Regions from separate parts of the Colwellia sp. M166 genome, predicted to be linked through region 3. Evidence: riboswitches for the same ligand, from Rfam matches in the RefSeq annotation. Region 3 holds a riboswitch; each other region holds the start of a gene.
The links. Region 3 has a riboswitch for cobalamin ahead of FGD67_RS15235 (hypothetical protein). Riboswitches for the same ligand answer to the same signal wherever they lie in the genome.
Positions count from the first base shown of each region.

Region 1: linked by a shared signal. The riboswitch ahead of bluB (5,6-dimethylbenzimidazole synthase) and the one ahead of FGD67_RS15235 (hypothetical protein) in region 3 are both predicted to bind cobalamin.
Region 2: linked by a shared signal. The riboswitch ahead of FGD67_RS04765 (ABC transporter ATP-binding protein) and the one ahead of FGD67_RS15235 (hypothetical protein) in region 3 are both predicted to bind cobalamin.

Region 1 is NZ_CP040755.1:4,532,453-4,534,727, forward strand. Features, by position in the region: gene FGD67_RS20420 (GGDEF domain-containing protein) at 1-535, shown strand, start outside; gene bluB (5,6-dimethylbenzimidazole synthase) at 584-1,348, opposite strand; cobalamin riboswitch at 1,389-1,664, opposite strand; gene FGD67_RS20430 (S8 family serine peptidase) at 1,851-2,275, opposite strand, start outside.
Region 2 is NZ_CP040755.1:1,043,361-1,045,635, forward strand. Features, by position in the region: gene FGD67_RS04760 (IS4 family transposase) at 1-726, opposite strand, end outside; cobalamin riboswitch at 930-1,076, shown strand; gene FGD67_RS04765 (ABC transporter ATP-binding protein) at 1,269-2,099, shown strand; gene FGD67_RS04770 (FecCD family ABC transporter permease) at 2,096-2,275, shown strand, end outside.
Region 3 is NZ_CP040755.1:3,382,768-3,385,042, forward strand. Features, by position in the region: gene FGD67_RS15230 (histidine phosphatase family protein) at 95-682, opposite strand; cobalamin riboswitch at 891-1,106, shown strand; gene FGD67_RS15235 (hypothetical protein) at 1,282-1,887, shown strand; gene FGD67_RS15240 (cobyrinate a,c-diamide synthase) at 1,930-2,275, shown strand, end outside.

The DNA of each region.
Region 1 (2,275 bases), 1.1 Mb from region 3:
AGCTTGTGGTGAGGTTAATTTTCTCAAGTCTAAACTGGAAGCCGCGCGTCATGAAGCTATTGTTGACTCTTTAACAGGGCTATATAATCGCCGAGGCTGTGATATGAAGCTACAAGAACTCGATATAGAGCAGGTTCATTCTTCATTAGCTATTGATATTGATCATTTTAAAAGTGTAAATGATCAGTTTGGTCATTTTATTGGTGATAAGGTGATTCAGCGTATTGCTAAAGTCATTAAAGCGACCATCTCAGATCAAGATATTGCTGTGCGCTTTGGTGGTGAAGAGTTTGTGGTTGTAATGGTTAATAAAACCATGACACAAGCACATGAAGTGGCTGAAAAAATTAGACTGGCAATATCGCAATTAAAGTTAATGCAAAGGGACTCTAAAGCCTACTTGCCTAAAATATCAGTATCGATTGGTATTGCTCAACGACAAGATGAGCTTAATTGGACCGCATTGTTTGAACAGGCTGATACCGCTTTATACCAAGCTAAAAACAACGGTAGAAATAGAAGCGTTTGTTTATAAACGCTTCTATTATTTGAGCTGAACTTAATTAGAGCCACACTTTATTTTTTAAGGGTGAAACGATTGTGGAAATGCTTGATTTGATTTTAATGCTTTAATTAATGCTTGTTCGCTTTCATTTCGAGCCTCTTGGCCCCAACCATTAAAATTAACCAACTCGTCAATAGGTCTTCTGGGTAACCAGTTTGCAGACTCTAGCTCTGGTTTTTTCTGAAAATGACTAACATAACCAAGGCACAAATAAGCGATTGGTACGACAGAATCAGGCAAAGCGAGTGTTGCTTTTAAGGTGTCATGATGCAGAATTGAAACCCAGCCAACGCCTAAACCTTCCGCACGAGCAGCAAGCCAAAAGTTTTGTACCGCACATACCGAGCTATATAAATCCATTTCTTTCATATGAGTTCTGCCAATAACTGTTTTGCCTGTTCGGTTTCGATCGCAAGTAATACAGATATTGATAGGTGACTCAATAATGCCTTCAAGCTTTAAGTTCTTATATTTTTCTTGCTTACTTGCTTCAAACATTGTTTGTGCTTCTTGATGAGCAAGGGTAAAACTTTGATGTATTTTAGTTTTTACTTCAGGACATTGTATAACAATGAAGTTCCAAGGCTGCATAAAACCAACAGATGGCGCATGGTGGGCAGCATATAGTATCCTGCTTAGTACATCATTTGGAATTTCCGTGGCTAGAAATTGCCCTCTAACATCTCTGCGGTTAAAAATTGATTTATATAAGCCATATTGCTCTTGTTCATTAAATTGATGCGTCGCTCTTGGCTGCGCGGTGTTGTTATTGAATAAATCCAAAATATTCCCCTTCTTGGACTTTAAAAGCGGTCGGCCTTCCACTTTGTTGGCATTATTGGGCAGGTCTTCTGACTAAGACATAAATTTAGATAAAATAAATTAAAGTTTGATACCTTCCCAGCATTTATTGCCAGTGGCTTTAATATCGGTTTTAAACCTAAGGGTATTGCGCAAGCGCATAAGATTGCTCTGCGATATTTTCAAACTAATACGTCATTACAGCGTTGGGCACGTACTGGATTTTCACCAATTTCCCTATTCTCCTGAACTTACCCACTAAAAGTAAGTAACAAGCACCTAATAATAAATTACCAGGACTATAACACTGCCGGTATAAATTGAAAAAATTATCTTTAATTTGGCGTATGTATTTATTGATAAAATCAGCAGAGGCGAGGCGAGTGATTGACCAAGTTGACGGATAAAAAAAAGGGAAGATAAATTAATATCTTCCCTAGTTACAATCTAGTTGGGAGTCTAGTTTGGGGTTATTTCTATATCTTTATGGGTTGTATGTTACGTCTAAGCTCACACCACTTGCCGCAACGTACCCATAGATACCTATATGCCAGGTGTCGGCTATTGGGTTAGTAAATGGGCATGCTTCTGTGTTACCACTTTTATAAGGGCGACAGTCATAAGTTGAAGTTGTTGGTTGTGCACCACGGCGAATGTACATATCTGCATCACCAGTGCCACCACTCATATTGAAATCAAGTGTTGCCATGCCTGCAGGTACATCAATGGTGTAATAAGTCCATGCGCGACGTGCAACTGTGATATCAGTTACTGAGGCACTACCACCTGTAGCATCACCGCCACCGCCCGTTGACCCTTCAGTGAAGCTACCTGTTAAGTTCACACCAGTGAAGGCAGAATATCCAATAACTTTCACATAATAAGTACCCGCTTGTGCTGTCTCTATCG
Region 2 (2,275 bases), 2.3 Mb from region 3:
GATTTCATACTGTAAGTCGGGCCTTGCTGGTATCAGCCAGTGCCTCATACTCCCAGTTTGGTGCCAACGATTTAACAGGCCTAAAGAATAATATCCTTTATCAAACATAGTTAGTGAATTATCTGGTGTACGTTCAATTAAACGCTCAGCTAATTTCATCTCATTGGTTTTATAGTTATCAAACTCGCTACTGAGTAGTTGATGGCTGGTCAATTCCATATGACAGACCATGCGTATTTGAGGAAAGGCTGTATCACCATATTGGTTGCTACCAGAAGAGAATGCTTTACGATTGTCAGGCGTGTCGGCTGTTCGCCACACAACACCGTCAACCGCTAATAGATTCAAACCATTCCATGTTTCGAATGACTGTTGCTTATACATTGATTGAGCAGATTTATTGAAAACCTGTTTAACGGCGTCATCACCTAACCTTTGTCTCGCTTGTACCATTGCACTTGGAGCAACGAGTTGGTTTTTGCCAGGTAGCATGATATCTAGCTTATTGGCGATATTCCAAACCGATTCTTTTCGAAATAATGCCATGCCAATGACTGACCACAAAACAGCCTCAAGCGGTAACCTTCGCTTACGAACGGTAGCAATCCCTGCTTGTTGAAAGCCTTGTTCAATGATTTCAGGGTCAAGAATTTCTGATAATTTTTCAAAGGTATGGTATCGGTTGCTTTCTTCAAGTGTTGCTTGCAGTGCTTGTTCTATATTCACAAAAAAAATCCGTAGTTAGTTTCCTAACTACGGATTTTGCATGATCGTTTGGATCGGTCAACAGGTCATTTTCTTAACTGATCGGCATTGAGCATTAGCTCCTTTTTTATTATCCGCCCTGACCCGCCCTTCATGTTGCTTGACGATTTTCGTTGTAAAGCGGCATACTTAACCGTAAAATCAGCTTCATATTGTATGATATCTTTAACCAAGTATTTGATGATCATAGATCAACTTTAGGTTAATTTATAGGGAACATGGTTAAAGGCCGTGACTGTACCCGCAACTGTAAATAGCTTTATTATTCAAAGTTATAAGTCAGGACACCTAGTATCAAAATTTGTAATAACACTAATAATGTTAACACCGTGCGGGAATACACGTGAGTTACACTGTCTAAAAGACCTTCGTATCCTATTTTCAGCACCCGAATAAATAACATTATCCCCGACAAACTTTTGCGTTAACGTTTAGGTAGCAATGAAAACATACTTAGGAACATTATCCAATATTCACCAGATGTTAATATTAGGCTATTTTTGATGTCAAAATTACTCAGTGTTAAAGCAGTATCTTGGACAGTTGACAAACAAGTGATCCTGAACAACATTACTTTTGATATTAACCGTGGCGATATTATTGGCATAATAGGACCCAATGGTGCAGGTAAAACTTCGTTGCTTAAGTGTTTATTAAATCAGTATAAAAACTGGCAAGGGTGTATAAAGCTAAAAAATAAAAGTATCCGTCAATATAAACCACATGAATTAGCACAAACCTTTGCTTTAGTGGTACAAAAATCACCTCCTATATTTGATTTAAAAGTTTATGACGTAGTAAGAATGGGCTTACTGCCCTATAAAGCGCTATTTGCTCGTGACAACGACGTTGATAAAAAAGAAATTCTGCTAGCGTTAGACAAAGTAGGTTTAGCAACGAGCAAAAATAAATTCTTCAATACTTTATCTGGCGGTGAACAACAACGAGTATTGATTGCTAAAGCTTTGGTACAGAAAGCCAAAATATTAGTATTAGATGAACCCACTAATCATTTAGACATATTCTATCAACATCAAATATTACAATTAATTAAGGCTTTAAATATTACCGTGATCATGACCATACATGATCTCAATCTTGCAGCACAGTACTGCAATAGATTACTACTCTTAGATAAAGGTGATTTAGTCAGTAACAGTAGCGTTGATAAGGTGCTAACGCCTGATGTCTTAACAAGTGTTTTTGGTTTACCTTGCCATCGAGATGACGCTCAACATAGTGGCATCCCGCGAGTCTATTTTTACCCTGCACCTGACGCAACGTTCAGCCACAAACCCAATTTATCCCGTAACAATATCGGTAAGCTTTCGTGAATATTTTTCGTACTATTAAAGGTAAAAATGCTTGGGTTTTTTCTGGCCTGATCATCTTAACTTTGTTTTCTATAGTGATGTCAATTACTTTTGGTCCAGCGACCATTACCAGCCTCGATATATTTCAGTGTGTGGTTAATGAATGTGCATCCCCCATGCATGATATGGTGATTTGG
Region 3 (2,275 bases):
GGGGTTATAAAGCTTAGTTATCTTTAAATTAAAAGACCTAAAGCGCCTAACTAAACAGCTTGGTTATAGCGTTTTAGTTAGGCAGTTTATGTTGTTATAACTGCTCAACTAATTGAAATTGATTATCCTGATGGAGATAATTCAAGCTTAATAAGCAACCATTGTCGAAGAGTTGATAAGCATTACCCGTTGAATTTTCGCCTAGTCTTGCTAATAAGCAACGTAACGCTTCGCCATGAAAAATAACCAGTAAGTTTTTACTTTTGTGACTCAGTGCTAGCGACTTTAATGCTTGATAAATACGTTCACCGCATAGTATTGCGCTTTCTCCATTAACCGGTTTTAGTTCGGTAAATTGGTGTAATATTTCATGATAGTTTTTATCGTTCTTAATATCATTAACATGTTTACCTTGCCAATGACCTAAATCTCTTTCGACCAAGCTATCTAAACTCATCACGGGGGCATTTAATTGTTGCTGGCATATCGCCGCGCTTGCAATTGCTCGTCCTAGTGAGGAAGAAACAATGAGGTCTATTTTTTTGCTGATAAGTTGCGAGGCAACATTTTCTGACTGTTGTTTGCCTATAGCGGTTAGTTCACTGTCTAATTGCCCTTGAAAACGTTGTACTTTATTCCATTGGGTTTGTCCGTGACGAGCTAAATATAGCGTTGTTTTCATTTCTTAGCTCTATGCTGTAGCTGTTAAAATAGAATAATTGGCTGTGGAGAATAACTAAATCATTAACTTGATTCAATGCAATTGTTTTTTCTACACACTATTGCTCTGACAAGCATCCAGTAGAGGCAGGTAAAATGGTGTTATTTGTTGAATAACCGTTGCGCATGGCGTAATATCAGCGCAGATTTAGGTGTCTTGAGTTGCCGCGTTAATGAGATAAAATTTATCTGCTTAACACGGATGACAAAGATGAAACGTGAAACTGGTGAAATACCAGTACTGCCCCCGCAACGGTAACTGTGAGCAGCAACAAAACCACTGTATTAAATCACTACTTTATTTAACAAAATAGTGACGATATGGGAAGGTGTTGCAAGTGCGATGAACAGGAGTCCGGAGACCGGCCTAAAGCTATCACTCGACAACTGCGGTGGGCGGTAATTCAGAGAACAGTATACGGTCTGAGTTATTTTTTACGATCGCATGATGTATTAAAGCGCTACTTATCGTTGCTATTATTCATTACGTGACCACACCGCATACCGACTTTGATTTCCTACACCGTTAATATTCTATATATATTAGGCAGCGGAATCGTTATGAAATCAGACCACCAAAAATTACCTATTAACTTGTTTGTTGCCGTATTGGCAATATTAAGCTTTCTTATGTTAGCTACTCGTACACACCATTTTTCTAGCTTTAACCATTTGCCGAGTGCATCAATTGCTATTTTCTTTTTAGCTGGGATGTATTTGAGAAATATTAAAGCCTTTTGGTTCTTTTACATTCTGACTTTAACAATAGATCTCGCGTCATCTTATTATCGTGGTCAATTTGGTGACTGTATTACCACTTCATATCCAGCGTTAGTATTGAGCTACGGCGTTATGTTTACTGTCGGTTATTATACTCGTCCTAACTGGCAGCGAAGCGCCTGGCAAATCAACATTGTTAAAGTGGCGTTAGCGTTATTTATTGCCAGCTCAATTGCCTTCTTTATTTCAAATGGTAGCTATTACGCATTATCAGGTAAGTTTCCTGAGTTGTCTTGGGCTGAATACGCAACCCGCGTTGATAAATACTACTTTAAGTCTATTTCTAATCCTATTTTCTATGTGATTTCGGCGATCGTTATTGATTTTACCTTGAGTCATTTCTTTGCTGATAAAGCCATAGATACCAAAGTTAATAACTCGCTTTAATTTTTAGCTTGTTAAAAATAGTTTAATGAGAAGGATAGCTTAATGGCTTCTGCAAAAAAGCAAACATCACCAGTTGCAAACACCGCATTTAAAAATAAGCCTGAACATAAGCAAGGCAGTGGTGTTATGTGTTCAGCATTAATTATTGCTGCGCCGCATTCGGGCTCTGGAAAAACCACAGTAACAGCGGCTTTGGCTCGTTATCACCGCAACCAAGGTCGTACAGTAACGGTGTTTAAAGTTGGACCTGACTTTATTGACCCGATGATTTTACGCCAAGCTAGTGGTGAATTAGTTTATCAATTAGATCTCTGGCTCGTTGGCGAGAAAGGCTGTCAGGAATTGCTTTATCGTGCTGCACAAGAGTCTGATCTTATTCTGATTGAAG